DNA from 2 places in the Nonomuraea sp. NPDC005650 genome. Region 2 is predicted to be linked to the other one. Evidence: riboswitches for the same ligand, from Rfam matches in the RefSeq annotation. Region 2 holds a riboswitch; the other holds the start of a gene.
The links. Region 2 has a riboswitch for glycine ahead of gcvT (glycine cleavage system aminomethyltransferase GcvT). Riboswitches for the same ligand answer to the same signal wherever they lie in the genome.
Positions count from the first base shown of each region.

Region 1 (7,735 bases), on a different contig from region 2:
TCGCCGCGAACTCGGGCCAGGTGATCGGCTCCATCTCGGTGGTCGCGTTCAGCTTCATCGTGCAGGAGCCGAGCGGGATCATGGAGCGGTCGAGCGCGATGTCCTTGTCCTGCAGCTTGCGCAGGTAGCGCAGCATGGCGGTCTCGGAGCGGTGGCTGTGGAAGACCGGGTGGGTGAGGTAGCCGGACTCGCGCTCCAGCGAGGCGGGCAGCGCGTCCGCCTCCAGGGTCACGTCGGTGCGGTCGACGCCGAAGGCGGCCCACACCTTGGCGACCTCGGCGGCGCCGGTCTTCTCGTCGCAGGAGATCGACACGTGGTCGTCGTCGGCCCGCCAGAGGTTCACGCCCCGCTCGACGGCGGCGGCGACCACCTCGGCGGCCCGGCCCGGCACGCGGACGAGCACGGTGTCGAAGAAGTCGCCGTGCACGACCTCCAGGCCCGCCTCGCGCAGCCCGTCGGCCAGGGCGACGGCGTGCCGGTGCACCCGGTGGGCGATCCGGCGCAGGCCCTCGGGGCCGTGGTAGACGGCGTACATGCTCGCGATGACGGCGAGCAGGACCTGCGCGGTGCAGATGTTGCTGGTGGCCTTCTCGCGGCGGATGTGCTGCTCGCGGGTCTGCAGGGCCAGCCGGTAGGCGGGGTCGCCGTCGGCGTCCACCGACACGCCGACCAGGCGTCCCGGGATCTGGCGCTGCAGGCCCTCGCGTACGGACATGTAGGCGGCGTGCGGCCCGCCGAACCCGAACGGCACCCCGAACCGCTGCGAGGACCCGATCGCGATGTCGGCGCCCAGCTCGCCGGGCGCGGCCACGAGGGTGAGGGCCAGCAGGTCGGCGGCGGCCACCACGAGCGCGCCCGCCTCGTGCGCGGCGGCGGCCACGGCGCGGAAGTCGCGCAGCCGCCCGGACGCGCCCGGGTACTGGACGAGCACGCCGAAGCACTCGGGCAGCTCGCCGTCGAGGGAGTGCTCCACCAGCGTGATGCCCAGGGGCTCGGCCCTGGTGGCGAGCACGGCCTTGGTCTGCGGCAGCGCGTCGGCGTCCACCACGAACACGCTGCTCTTGGACTTGCCCGCGCGGCGGGCCAGGGTCATCGCCTCGGCGGCGGCCGTGGCCTCGTCGAGGAGGGAGGCGCCCGCGACGGGCAGGCCCGTCAGGTCGGAGACGACGGTCTGGAAGTTCAGCAGCGCCTCCAGGCGCCCCTGCGAGATCTCCGGCTGGTACGGGGTGTAGGCGGTGTACCAGCCCGGGTTCTCCAGCAGGCTGCGGCGGATGACGGCGGGCGTGATCGTGTCGTGGTAGCCCAGGCCGATCATGGAGGTGAGCACGCGGTTGCGCCCGGCCAGGGCGCGCAGCTCGGCGATGGCCTCGGCCTCGCCGACGGCGGCGGGCAGATTGAGCCGGTCCTTGGCCCTGATGGCCTCGGGGACGGCCACGGCCACCAGATCCGCCACGGACTCGAAGCCCACGGCCTCGAGCATGCGCTGCTGCTCGGACTCAGACGGGCCGATGTGCCGGGACGAGAACGGCGGGGCTGACAGGTCGGTCATGGACAGTGCCTCCCGAGGCTTTTGGAGACCGGCGCCGTGGCGCGGGCGAGTGCCGGATCTCCCCCTCTGTCAGCGCGGCGACGCCGCGACCTGAGAGCTTCACCCCTGGACTGGGGCTTGCACCGTCGGTGAGGCGCGCCTGGCAGGTGCGCCTGCTTTCCAGAGTTGCCTCACCCGAGCGGTACAGGGTGCCTGAGAGATTCCGGGGAGGGTTGCTCCTTCGGCGCCCCGAGACCCGTGGGCCTCAAGGACTCTCCCGCACGGGGTCGTCAGCCTTGCTGTCCTAGGTTACAACCATCCGCGTTACGCCAGAATTTCCCCGTTGGCGCGTTATGCACGGAGTGCCCGATGGGCCGCATCCCGCGGCCCATGGCAGAAGGGGTTTTACGCTAGCTGAGGCCCCGCGCGCGGCGGCGGCGGGCCAGTTCGTCAGCGGGATGGTCGGCCGGGACGGTGTCCTCGACCGCCGCTCGTTCCCCCGGCAGCTCCGCGAGGGAGCCCTCGACCTCTCGCCAGACCCGGCCGAGCGCGATGCCGAACACGCCCTGACCGCCCTGGAGCAGGTCTATCACCTCGTCGGCCGAGGTGCACTCGTAGACGCTGACGCCGTCGCTCATGAGCGTGATCTGCGCGAGGTCGGCGACCCCGCGGTCACGCAGATGCTGCACGGCCGTGCGGATCTGCTGGAGCGACACCCCTGTGTCGAGGAGCCGCTTGACGACCTTGAGCACCAGGATGTCGCGGAAGCTGTAGAGCCGCTGGGAGCCCGAGCCCTGCGCCGCTCTTATCGTGGGCTCCACGAGACCCGTGCGCGCCCAGTAGTCGAGCTGCCTGTAGGTGATGCCGGCCGCCGAGCAGGCCGTCGGCCCGCGGTATCCGATGTCCGCCGGCAGCGACGCCGGCTGTTCGTCGAAGAGCAGGCCCTGCTCCCCGGCACGCTGCCGCGCGCTCTCGCGCCGAACCGGATCTTCCTGGCCGGCCGTCTTTCCCTCGCCGCTGCTGACCGCCACGCGGACCTCCGGCTTTCTCTCATCCCGTGGCCTGATCTGGGGGTTCGTAAAGGGCGACCACGGGTTTCACTTGCACCGTAGGACCGTGACCATGCCCAGTCAACGATCCGGCTCGGCGCGTCGTGAAGCGTAAATGCACCGAAATACCTACCCCGCCCTGCCGAAGTCTTCGGGAGTGATCGTGTCAAGGAACTCCCTGAACTTCTCCACCTCGTCTTCCTGGTCGTCCGGGATGATCACCCCGGCCTCCTGGACGACCTCCTCGCTGGCGAAGATGCGCGCTCCGGTGCGCAGGGCGAGCGCGATCGAGTCGGACGGCCGCGCGCTCACCTCCACGCCGTTGGAGAACACCAGGTCGGCGAAGAAGATGCCGTCACGCAGGGCGACGATGTTGACCGCTCTCAGGCCGACGCCCAGAGCGCTCAGCACGTCCCGGAAGAGGTCGTGCGTGAGCGGCCGCGGTGGTGGCTCCTCCGCCTGGGCCAGGGCGATGGCCGTCGCCTCGGTCATGCCAATCCAGATAGGAAGGAACCGCTCCCCGTGTGCCTCCTTGAGCAAGACGATCGGCTGATTTGTGGGCATTTCAACTCGAACGCCCACGACCTCCATCTGCAACACGGGCTGCTCCGTATTCCTGACCGGTCACCCGGCACAGCTCTATTTGCTGGTCGCTTCTGCTGACTGGCTACTGCAATTCAACGTAACACCCGGCGGGCGTGGAATGCGCCTCCGCCTCCCAGCTCGCCAGCGTCTCAACGCCCCAGCACGGACCGGATCCCCGACCGCACAAGGGATGCGTGCAGGTCGAGCAGGAGCGTGGAAAGCTCCCTGGCGACCTCGTCGGCCTCCCCGATGGCGCCGGGGGCCCGTCGTTTGAGTATCGGAGCGACGGCCTGCTCGACGAGCCCGCACTCGCGCTCGGCCGCGGCCTTGACCGCGCGCAGGTGGCGGGCGCGCAGGCCGAACTGGGCCAGCGCGCCGACGCTGCGGGCCACATTGAGCGCCTCTTCGTCGTAGCGCCTGGCCACCGGGGCGAGCAGGCCGTAGTCCTCCAGCTCGCTGAGCGTCTCGTCGTCGATCCCCGCGGCCTCGATCAGCTCGGCCCGGCTGAGCCGGATCTCCTGCTTCTCCTGCACCGCGCGCGGGCGGCCGAAGCTCTCGGCCATCCTGTCCTTGATCACCCGCAGCGGCAGGTAATGGTCACGCTGCTCGCGCAGGATGAAGCGCAGCTGCTCCACGTGCAGATGGGTGAACTTACGGTAGCCGGACGGGCTGCGCTCCGGCTCGATCAGCCCCTCGCCCTCGAGGAAGCGGATCTTGGAGATCGTCACATCGGGGAACTCGCCCTGAAGGAGCGCGAGCACTTCCCCGATGCTCATGTGAGAGCGCGCCGCCTGGGAGGTCATTTGACCTCCCGGGAAGGCGCGTCCACGAGTCGCTCTCTCCGCTCGCTCATACGCCGGCGTTGGCCCGCATCAGGAAGACGAGGCGGAACTTGCCGATCTGCACCTCGTCTCCGGAGTGCAGGGGAACCTCCTCGATGCGCTCCCTGTTGACGTAGGTGCCGTTGAGGCTGCCCACGTCGCGCACGGAGAACTGGCCGCCGGGGTGGCGGTAGAACTCCACGTGGCGGCGGGAGACCGTGATGTCGTCGAGGAAGATGTCACTCTCCGGATGGCGCCCGGTCGTGGTGAGATTTTTGTCCAGCCGGAAACGGCTCCCCTGGTTGGGGCCTCTGGTCACCGTGAGCAGCGCCGTGCCGGGCGGCAGCTGCTCGACCAGAGCCCGCTCCGCCAGGAGCATGTCGCCTGCCTCAGCCTCGTATGCCTCGATTCCCGCGATGGAGATCGTCGACGTGGTGTCCCCGGAGACCTCGGGTCTGGTCAGCGGTGACCCACAGCGGGAACAGAAACGGGCATCCTCGGGGTTGGCGTGCCCGCACTGCGTGCAGTAGACGCTCGGCATCGATCGGCTCGGCCTCCTACCGCGAAGACGCGGCGACGGTGCTCAAAGACGCGCCTCGCTTCGCTTTTTCAAGTTTGCGAATGCCGCAACATACGCTGATCAGCGGCAAAGGTCAAGGCGGGGCACTGGACTGTGGTTTGGACGCAGACAAAGTTACCGCCGCTTCCGCCCCGTGGTCCATGCCGCCGCGCGTTTCTACATTACGATCTTGCGGCACTGTCTGGGCACGTCAAGTGCAAAGGCTTTTTCGTCACTCTCCGCGACCATTGTTCACATGGCGGCCTGCTCCACGATGCGGGCCCACCGTTCAAGCAGAGCCTGGGCGCCGTCCATGTCGCCCGCCTCGGCCCACAGGTCGGTCACCGGCTCGGTGGCGGCGGGCAGCACGAGCACCCAGCTCCCGTCGTCGTGGGCCACCCGCACGCCGTCGGTGGTGTCGATGCGGTGGCCCTCGTGCTCCGCCTCCGCCGCCTCGATGACCGAGCGCATCACGGCGCCCTTGGCCGCCCACGGCGTGGGGACGGTGCGCTTGAGCATCTTCACCTCGGGGATCCTGGCGTCGATCTGGCTGAGCGACAGCCGGGTGCGGGCCACCAGCCCGAGCAGGCGCATGAACGAGGCCAGCCCGTCGATGGCGGCGCTGAACTCCGGCACGACGAAGCCGCCGCGCCCGTCCGCCGCGAAGATCATGTCGCGGCCGGCGGCGGCCGAGGTGAGGGCGTCGAGCGCGGTGGAGGTCCACTGCACCTGCACGCCGTGGAAGCGGCAGACCTGCTCGGCGACCCGGGTCGTGGTGACCGGCAGGGCCACCTGGCCGCCCCTGCGCTCGGCGGCGACCAGGTCGAGCACGACGAGCAGGGAGCGTTCGTCGTTGATGAGCTGGCCCATCTCGTCCACCAGGGCGATCCGCTCGCCGACCGGGTCGAACCGGACCCCGAACGCCGCCCGCGACGAGCTGACCAGCTCCGACAGTCGCTGCAGGTCGCGGCGGCGCTCGGCGAGCGTCTCGGTGGGCGAGACGTCGTCGAGGCGGGCGTTGACGGTGAGCACCTCGACCCCGACGCGGCCGAGCAGCGTGGGCAGCACCAGCGAGGAGGTGCCGCCCGCGCAGTCCACGACGACCTTCATGTCCCTGACGTCGCCCACGTCCACGTGGCGCAGGAGCTCCTGGGTGTAGTCCTCCACGGCTCTGGCCGGATAGGTCAGCTCGGCGATCTCGCCCGGGAACGCCCGGCGGAACTCCTGCCGGGAGAAGACCCGCTCCAGCTTGCGCTGCGCGGCCGGGGGCAGGTCGGCGCCGCGGCCGTCCATGATCACGATGTCCACGCTCTGCGGGTCGCCCGGGGTGGTGCGCAGCGTGATGCCGCCGGCGGCCGACTCGCGGGCGGTGTGGAAGCGGGTGACGGGCAGCGGGGCGGCCTCCAGGTCCAGGACGTTGATCGCGCCCGCGGTGAGCGCGCCGATGACCGCCCGCTTGAGCGCCCTGGCGGCCAGGGAGCAGTCGCGGGAGGTGACGACGTACTCGCCCTTCTTCAAGGTGGTGGCGTACGCGCTGGCCAGCCGGACGCACAGCTCGGCGGTGATCTCGACGTTGACCAGGCCGCTGACGCCTCGGGGGCCGAACAGGTTGCGCTGGCCGCGCGACTCCCAGATGACGCTGGTGTTGACGACCGCGCCGGCCTCGATGGTCTTGAACGGGTAGACCCTGACGCCGCTGGAGACGTACGCCTCGGGCTCGATGACGCACTCGTCGCCGATGACGGCGTTCTCCTCGATGCGGGCGCCGGTCATGACGTCGGTGCTCTTGCCGATGACGCAGCCGCGCAGGTGGGCGCCGGGGCCGAGGTAGACGTTGTCGTGGACGACCGCGCGGTGCAGGAAGGCGCCCTCGCGGACGACGGCGTTGTTGCCGAGCACGGTGTATTCGCGCAGCTCGGCGCCCGCCTCGACCTTGGCGTAGTCGCCGATGAGCAGCGGGCCCTTGAGCACGGCGTCGGGGTCGACCGAGGCCGAGTCGGCGACCCAGACGCCCGGAGAGAGCTCGAATCCGCCGATCTCCAGGTTGACCCTGCCGGACAGGGCGTCGGCCTGGGCCTTGAGGTAGCTGTCGTGGGTGCCGACGTCCTCCCAGTAGCCGTCGGCCACGTAGCCGTAGATCGCGGCGCCGCGGTCGAGGAGGGCGGGGAAGACGTCGGCGGACCAGTCGACGGGCTCGCCCGCGGCGACGGCGTCGAGGACCTCGGGCTCCATGATGTAGATGCCGGTGTTGACGGTGTCGGAGAAGACCTGGCCCCAGGTGGGCTTCTCGAGGAACCGCTGAACGCGGCCCCCGTCGTCGACGATGATGATCCCGAACTCGAGGGGGTTCGGCACCCGCTTCAGACCGATTGTCACAAGTGCCGAATTTTCACGATGAAACCGGATCATGTCGGTTAAATCGATATCTGTCAGGGCGTCTCCGGAGATCACCAGGAAACGGTCGTCGCGGAGGCGGTCCTCGGCGTTCTTGACGCTGCCCGCCGTGCCGAGCGGCAGGTCTTCGGTGGCGTACTGGAGGCTCATGCCCAGTTCGTCGCCGTCGCCGAAGTAGTTGCGCACGAGCGCCGCCAGGAACTGGAGCGTGACCACCGTCTCGGTGATGCCGTGGCGCTTCAGCAGGCGCAGCACGTGCTCCATGATCGGGCGGTTGACCACGGGCAGCAGGGGCTTGGGTTGGTTGGCTGTCATGGGACGCAGCCGAGTTCCCTCTCCGCCTGCCATGACGACCGCCTTCACCCGATCACTCCTTTTTGGCCGAGGTTACGAGTTGGCGCACCTGTACCACATACAGCACACCTGCCCACCAGTACAGGCCTGTTCCCCAGAGCGCGAATGCCCACCCGACAATTCGTGCTATTTCGGCATACCACCCCGTATGGGAGGCAAGGAAGAGGAGCGGGAAGGCGTACATGAGGTTGAACATGGCTGCCTTGCCCAGGTAATGCACCTGGAGTGCCTTGTATCCGTGTTTGCGAAGTACGGGGAAGAAACAGGCGACGAAGAGTTCGCGTCCGAGGATGACCGCCACCAGCCACCACGGGATGACGTCGCGGAGCAGCAGACCGGCGATGGTGGCGAAGACGTAGAGCTTGTCGGCCGCAGGGTCGATCAGCCGGCCGAGCCTGCTGGTCTGGTTGAAGGCGCGAGCGATCTTCCCGTCGAGCCAGTCCGT
Region 1 is NZ_JBEXCR010000008.1:64,042-71,776, reverse strand. It holds gene gcvP (aminomethyl-transferring glycine dehydrogenase) at 1-1,549, opposite strand, end outside; glycine riboswitch at 1,719-1,818, opposite strand; gene ABZS69_RS15555 (MerR family transcriptional regulator) at 1,939-2,559, opposite strand; gene ABZS69_RS15550 (bifunctional nuclease family protein) at 2,707-3,177, opposite strand; gene ABZS69_RS15545 (MerR family transcriptional regulator) at 3,312-3,938, opposite strand; gene ABZS69_RS15540 (FHA domain-containing protein) at 4,012-4,524, opposite strand; gene ABZS69_RS15535 (mannose-1-phosphate guanyltransferase) at 4,795-7,299, opposite strand; gene ABZS69_RS15530 (CDP-alcohol phosphatidyltransferase family protein) at 7,304-7,735, opposite strand, start outside.
Region 1: another riboswitch for glycine. It lies ahead of gcvP (aminomethyl-transferring glycine dehydrogenase); the one in region 2 lies ahead of gcvT (glycine cleavage system aminomethyltransferase GcvT).

Region 2 (7,735 bases):
AACGCACCGAGGCGCAGCGGGCGCCCTCCCGGGCCAAGGGGGCCTCGATACGGCAGTACGCGGGCAACCGTGTCGGGCTGGCCATCGTGGGCGGCACGCTGCTGGGCCTGGGCGCGTACGCCTGGCTCCGCGGTCACGGCCGCTTCTTCGACCTGCCCGCCGCCACCAGGATCCTCCCGGCCCCGACCCGCCGGGTGCTCGCCGACGAGCCCTGGCCCCTGTGGGTGCTGGCGCTGAGCTTCCTGCTCCTGACGCTGGTCTCGCTGCGCTGGCTCCTGCTCAGCCTCGGCTGGGGCCGCCGCGGCGCCCACAACGGCACGGGCACCGCGATGCTCTTCGTCGGGCTGAAGGGTGTGGAAGGGCTGGGCCGCTCGGCGGTGCGGGTCGCCGAGAACGGCCTGCACGTCACCCTGACGTGCCCGTCCACCGCGGACGTGGGCGCGGTGGTGAGCAAACTGGACCACGACATCGTCGGCAGGATCCGGCGCGAGATCAGCGACGACGACGCGAGCACCGTCGTCCGCCTGCACGTCCGCCGCTGACCCGGCCCCAGGTCAGCACTCGATCACGTTGACGGCCAGGCCGCCGCGTGAGGTCTCCTTGTACTTGTCGAGCATGTCCCGCCCGGTGTCCCGCATCGTCTTGATGGCACGATCCAGCGGCACGAAGTGGCGGCCGTCGCCGCGCAGGGCGATCCGGGCGGCCGTGATGGCCTTGTTGGAGGCGACCGCGTTCCGCTCGATGCACGGGATCTGGACCAGGCCGCCGATCGGGTCGCAGGTCAGCCCCAGGTTGTGCTCGATGCCGATCTCGGCCGCGTTCTCGACCTGCTCGGGGGTGCCCCCGAGGGCCTCCGTGAGCCCGGCCGAGGCCATCGAGCAGGCGGAGCCGACCTCGCCCTGGCAGCCCACCTCGGCGCCCGAGATCGAGGCGTTCTCCTTGAACAGCACGCCGATCGCGCCCGCCGTCAACAGGAAGCGGACCACGCCCTCCTCGTCCGCGTGCGGGACGAAGCGGGTGTAGTAGGTCAGGACGGCCGGGATGATGCCCGCGGCGCCGTTGGTGGGGGCGGTGACGATGCGGCCCCCGGCGGCGTTCTCCTCGTTGACCGCCAGCGCGAACAGCGCCACCCAGTCCATGGCCTGCAACGGGTCCTTCTCGGGCGACTCCGACTGCAGGCGGCGGTGGAGCTGGTTGGCGCGGCGCTTGACCTTGAGGCCGCCGGGCAGGACGCCCTCCTTGGCGATGCCCCGGCGCACGCACTCCGACATGACCGTCCACAGCCGCAGCAGGCCTGAGCGGATCTCCTCCTCGGTGCGGCCGAACGCCTTCTCGTTCTCCAGCATCAGCGCGGAGATCGACAGACCCGTGTTCGAGCAGTGCTTGAGCAACTCCTCGCCCGTGGTGAAGGGGAAGGGCAGGATCGTGTCGTCCGGCTTGATGCGATCGGCGCCGGTGGCGTTCTCGTCCACGACGAAGCCGCCGCCGACCGAGAAGTAGACCTTCTCCCGCAACTTCTCGCCGCCGGCGTCGTACGCGGTGAAGCGCATGCCGTTCGGGTGCTCGGGCAGCGAGATCTTGCGCTCGAAGACGAGGTGCTCGCCCACGACGAACGGGATCTCGTGCGTCCCGTACAGCTTGACCGTGCCCGACTCGCGCATCTCGGCCAGGCGGCCGTCGATGGAGTCGACGTCGACCAGCTCGGGCTTCTCGCCGGACAGGCCGAGCAGGACCGCTTTGTCGCTGCCGTGGCCCTTGCCGGTCAGGCCGAGCGAGCCGTACAGGATGGCCTCGACCCGCGCGACCTGGGAGAGCAGGCCGTCGTCGTGCAGCCCGCGGGCGAACTTGTGCGCGGCCGCCATCGGGCCTCCCGTGTGGGAGCTCGACGGGCCGATGCCGATTTTGAAGAGGTCGAAGACGCTGATCGCCATTGATGGCGCCTTTCAGGCTGGGGCCGGGGCCCCACGCAGGGCCCCGGCGAACAGGTCAGGAATCGCCTGAGGTGAACGCTGTGTACTCCTCGGCGGAGAGCACGTCCCGGGCGTCGCCCTCGACGCGCACCCGGAACATCCAGCCCTCTCCATACGGGTCACTGTTGACCAGGCTCGGGTCGTCGACCACGGCCTGGTTCACCTCGACGATCTCGCCGCCGACGGGGGTGTAGATCTCGTTCACCGACTTGGTCGACTCCACCTCGCCGACGGATTCGCCCGGCTCGACGTTCGCCCCGACGTCGGGGAGCTGCACGAAGACGACGTCACCAAGGGACTCGGCGGCGAAGGCCGTGACGCCGATGGTCACGGTGAGGCCGTCGTCGAGGCCGGCCACCCACTCGTGCTCCTTGGTGTAGCTCAGGTCGTCAGGGATGTTGCTCACTTGTTCCTCCTGTAGAAGGGCAGCTCTACCAAGTCCATAGGTTCATGGCTGCCCCGGATGTCCACGGCCAGGCCTGACTCGACGCCGGTGTCCACGTAGGCCATCGCGATGGGCTTGCCCAGGGTCTGGGAGGGCGCACCGCTGGTGACCTCGCCGACGACGGCGCCGTCTTTGGTGACCGGGTAGCCGTGACGCGGCACCCGGCGTCCCTGCGTGACCAGGCCGACGAGCCGGCGCCGCGGCGCGTCGTCCTTGACCGCCTCCAGCGCCGACCTGCCGACGAAGTCGCCGGGCTTGTCGAATTTCACCACTCTGCCCAGCCCCGCGTCGAACGGGGTCAGTTCGGCGCTCAGTTCGTTGCCGTAGAGCGGCATGCCGGCCTCGAGCCTGAGGGTGTCGCGGCTGGACAGGCCGGCTGGCTTGAGGCCGTGCGGCTCGCCCGCCGCCATGAGCGCGTGCCAGAGCGGGACGGCGTCCTGGTTGGCGACGAACAGCTCGAACCCGTCCTCGCCGGTGTAGCCGGTGCGGGCGATCAGCGCCTGCCGCCCGTCGACCAGCTCGGGCAGGCCCGCGTAGTACTTGAGCCCGTCGAGGTCGGCGTCGGTGAGCGTGGTGAGGATCTCCTGGGCCCGGGGCCCCTGTACGGCGATCAGCGCGTACTGGTCCGACCGGTCCTCGACCAGCACGTCGTACGCCCTCGACCGCTCTGTCAGCTCTTTTGCGACTTTTTCGTAGTTTGACGCGTTTGCCACGACCATGAACTCGTCGTCGTCCAGCCGGTAGACGATGAGGTCGTCGAGCACGCCACCCTGCTGGTTGACGATCATGGTGTATCTGGCCCGCCCGGTCGCCAGCGCCGACAGGTGGCCGACCAGCGCGTAGTCGAGCGCCTGCCCGGCCTGTGGCCCGGTCAGGAAGATTTCGCCCATGTGGGAGAGGTCGAACAGCCCGGCCGCCCGGCGGACGGCGTTGTGCTCCGCGGACTCGCTCCCGTACCGGAGGGGCATGAGCCACCCGGCGAAGTCGGTGAGCGTGGCGCCGAGGCTCTCGTGAACGTCTCGTAGCGGTGTAGGTCGGGACATTTGTCGCACCTCTGGACAGGATTGGATGCCAGCATCCTCCCCCTCTGTCATCGATGCCTGAGAGCTTCGCCCGAGTTTTGCCGGACTTTCACCTTCGGCGAGGCCTCGTGGGCCTGCTTTCCAGAGGTCACCAAAGGCCGTGCGGTCCTTTGCCTTGAGAGGTTTGCGGGGAGGGCTTGCTCCTTCAGGGACCCTGACCGGCTGTCAGGGCGCTCTCCCGCACGGTTTCGCCGGTGATGTCCGTCAGCCTAGTGCCGCGATGGGGTTGTTGTCGCGTTCTGAGGACTCATGAACCACTCCGGGGGTCGCCGACGTCGAAGAGGTATGAATCGGCGAATGGCGGCTCTCGGCCTGCTGACCACCCTGGCCCTGGCGGGCTGCGGCGCGTCGGAGGCGGCGGCCCCACCCCGGTACGAGGCCAGCCTGACGGTGCTCGAAGGCGGCGGTCACGGGCCGCAGCTGTGCATGATGGTCATGGAGTCGCTGCCACCGCAGTGCGGCGGTCCGGACGTCGTCGGCTGGGACTGGAACAAGGTGGATCACGAGTCGCATGGCGGCGTGAAGTGGGGCGAGTACCGCGTCGTGGGCACCTGGGACGGAGCCCGGCTGACGCTCACCGAGCCGCCCGGCGCGTCCGCGGCGGCCCCCGCTCGTCAGGTGGACTTCGCCAGCCCGTGCCCGGCGCCGCAGGGCGGCTGGCGGCCCGTCGATCCCGCCAAGGCCACGCAGCAGGCGATGGAACTGGCGATGTCGCGGGCCGGCGCGGCCGAGGAGTTCGCGGGCGCCTGGGTCGACCAGAGCTACATGGAGGGCAAGCCCGCGGAGTCGCCCGAGGCCAACGACCCGCTGCGGCTGGTGCTCAACCTGAAGTTCACCGGCGACCTGTCCGGCCGCGAGGCCTGGATCCGCGAGGTGTGGGGCGGCGCGCTGTGCGTCAGCGGCGCGGAGCGCAGCGAGACCGAGTTGCGGGAGATCCAGCGGGAGGTCGAGGCCGAGCTGGGCGGCGGTCTCGTCTCGGCGTCGTCCAACGTGCTGCGCAACCAGGTGGACGTGCTGGTCTGGGCGGCCACCGACGAGCAGCGCCGCGGCATCGAGGCCAGGCACGGCGCCGGGGCCGTGGCGCTGGACAGCGTGCTCCAACCGGTGGCGTGAGGCGCTCCGGCTGATCAGCAGGCCGCGACGAGTGCCTCGAAGAGGGCGCCGTCCTCGGCCGCCTCGGGGTGCCACTGCACGGCCACCGCGAACGGGGCCGAGTCGAGCTCGACCGCCTCGATCGTGCCGTCGCCGGCGGTGGCGGTGACCGTGAGGCCGGGCGCGAGCCGGTCGATGGCCTGGTGGTGGTAGTGGGGGACGGTCACGGGCTCCGTGCCCAGCGCCTTGGCCAGGCGGCTGCCGGGGACCGGCGTGACGGGCATGGGGCCGAACCGGCCGGGCGCGGGGGAGTGGCCGGTGTGCCCCACGACGTCGGGGAGGTGCTGGTGGAGGCTGCCTCCGAGGGCGACGTTGAGCACCTGGAGGCCGCGGCAGATGCCGAGGTACGGCAGGCCGGCGTCGAGGACCGCCGCGATCACCCCGAACTCGGCCTCATCGCGAAATTTGCGGATATAGCCGGTTTGGTCCCCCGGCTCCTGCCCGTACCTGGCCGGGTCGACGTCCCCGCCACCGGCCAGGATCAGGCCGTCCAGCCGGCCCACGACCTGCGCGGGCTCGCCGGCCGGCGGCAGCACGACCGGCTGCCCGCCGGCACGGACGACCTGCTCCACGTACATGTACGGCAGGAGCGCCACGGTCATGTCCCAGACCGTGAACTTCGCCGGCTCCACGTACGACGTGATGCCGATGACGGGACGCTGCACGATATGACCCCCGAGAACCAGAACAGAGCTACAGCGGCGTGACGTAGGCGCCGGAGATGCCCCCGTCCACCAGGAACTCGCTACCCGTGATGAACGACGCGTCGTCGCTGGCCAGGAACGCCACCGCCGCCGCGATCTCCGAGGCCTCGGCGAAGCGCCCCACGGGGATGTGCACCAGCCGCCGCTGCGCCCGCTCGGGGTCCTTGGCGAACAGCTCCTGCAGCAGCGGCGTGTTCACCGGCCCCGGGCACAGCGCGTTCACCCTGATGCCCTCCCGGGCGAACTGCACGCCCAGCTCGCGCGACATCGCCAGCACGCCGCCCTTGGACGCCGTGTAGGAGATCTGCGAGGTCGCCGACCCCATGACGGCCACGAACGACGCGGTGTTGATGATCGAGCCCTTGCCCTGGCGCCGCATGTACGGGATGGCGTGCTTGCAGCAGAGGTAGACGCTGGTCAGGTTCACCTCCTGGACCCGGCGCCAGGCGTCGATGCCGGTCTCCAGGATCGAGTCGTCCTCGGGCGGCGAGATGCCGGCGTTGTTGAACGCGATGTCGACGCTGCCGTAGGTGTCGAAGGCGGTCTGGAACATCCTGGCGACGTCGTCCTCGTCGGTGACGTCGGCCTTGACGAAGAGGCCGCCGACCTCGTTCGCGGCCTTGACGCCCGCCTCCTCGTCGACGTCCACGCAGACGACCTTCGCGCCCTCCTCGGCGAACCTGCGGGCCGTGGCCAGCCCGATGCCGCTGCCCGCGCCGGTGATGACGGCCACCCGATCCTGCAAACGCTGCACTTTGTGTCACTCCCAGGAGATGAAGACGTTCTTGGTCTCGGTGAACGCCGCCAGGGCGTCAGGGCCGAGCTCCCTGCCGAGACCGGACTGCTTGAAGCCGCCGAAGGGGGTCCAGTAGCGGACCGACGAGTGCGAGTTCACCGAGAGGGCGCCCGACTCGACGGCCCTGGCCACGCGGAGCGCCCGCCCGACGTCGCGGGTCCAGATGGAGCCGCTCAGGCCGTACGGGGTGTCGTTCGCGATGCGGACGGCCTCCGCCTCGTCCTCGAAGCGCACCACGGACACGACCGGCCCGAAGATCTCCTCGGTGAAGGCGGGGTCGGTGAGCTCAGGAGTCAGCACGGTCGGCGGGAACCAGTAGCCCCTGCCCTCGGGGCAGGACCCCTGCAGGTAGGGGGTGCCCTGGACGAAGCCGCGCACCCGGTCGAGGTGCTCGGCGCTGATCAGCGGGCCCATCTCGGTGCCCTCGTCGAGCGGGTCGCCGACCTTGACGCCCCGTACGGCCGCCGCCAGGCGCTCCATGAACTCGTCGTACACCTCGGCCTGGACGAGGAGGCGGGAGCGGGCGCAGCAGTCTTGTCCCGAGTTGTCGAAGACCGCGTACGGCGCCGTCCTCGCGGCCTTGTCGAGGTCCGCGTCGGCGAAGACGATGTTCGCGGACTTGCCGCCCAGCTCCAGCGTGACCCGCTTGACCTGCCGCGCCGCCTTGGCGGCGATCTCCTTGCCCACCTCGGTCGAGCCGGTGAACACGATCTTCGCCACACCGGGATGCTCGACGAGCCGGGCCCCCGCGACCTCCCCTGCCCCAGGCAGCACCTGGAGCACCCCCTCGGGGAGGCCCGCGGCGAGGGCCAGCTCAGCCAGCCTCAGCGCGGTCAGCGGGGTCCATTCGGCCGGCTTGACGATCACCGTGTTGCCGGCCGCGAGCGCCGGGGCGACGCCCCAGGTCATGATCACCATCGGGAAGTTCCACGGCACGATGACGCCGACGACGCCCAGCGGCTCCTGGAACGTGATGTCCACGCCGCCCGCCACCGGGATCTGCCTGCCGTGGTCGCGCTCGGGGGCGCCGGCGTAGAAGTGCAGCACGTCGCGTACGTTCCCGGCCTCCCACCGGGCGTTCCCGATCGGGTGCCCGGCGTTGGCCAGCTCCAGCCGCGCCAGCTCGTCGCCGTGCTCGTCCACCAGGTCGGCGAACCTGCGCAGCAGCCGCGCCCGATCCCCTGGCGAGACCTGGCGCCAGGTCTCGTACGCGGCCCTGGCACGCTCCACGGCCCGGTCCACCTCGGCGGCGTCGGCCAGCTCGACGTCGGCGAGGACGTCCTCCGTCGCCGGATTAACGATCTTCATGCGCTTCTTTCACATCCGCTCGAAACCACGGAACAGCTCCCAATCCGTCACCGCCGCGTCGAACGCGGCCAGCTCCACCCGCGCGTTGTTCGCGTAGTGCTCGACCACGTCCTCGCCGAACGTCTCGCGGGCCAGCTTCGACCCCTCGAACAGCGCCAGCGCGTCCCGCAGCGTGTGGGGCACGGTCTCGGCGCCGGAGTCGTAGGCGTTGCCCTCGAAGGCGCCCTCCAGCGGCAGCTCCTGGTCGATGCCGTGCAGCCCGGCCGCGATCAGCGCGG
Region 2 is NZ_JBEXCR010000020.1:32,782-40,516, forward strand. It holds gene ABZS69_RS32095 (hypothetical protein) at 1-542, shown strand, start outside; gene ABZS69_RS32100 (L-serine ammonia-lyase) at 555-1,931, opposite strand; gene gcvH (glycine cleavage system protein GcvH) at 1,987-2,376, opposite strand; gene gcvT (glycine cleavage system aminomethyltransferase GcvT) at 2,373-3,458, opposite strand; glycine riboswitch at 3,591-3,688, opposite strand; gene ABZS69_RS32115 (hypothetical protein) at 3,795-4,610, shown strand; gene ABZS69_RS32120 (gamma-glutamyl-gamma-aminobutyrate hydrolase family protein) at 4,625-5,314, opposite strand; gene ABZS69_RS32125 (3-oxoacyl-ACP reductase) at 5,343-6,107, opposite strand; gene ABZS69_RS32130 (aldehyde dehydrogenase family protein) at 6,114-7,457, opposite strand; gene ABZS69_RS32135 (glutamine synthetase family protein) at 7,467-7,735, opposite strand, start outside.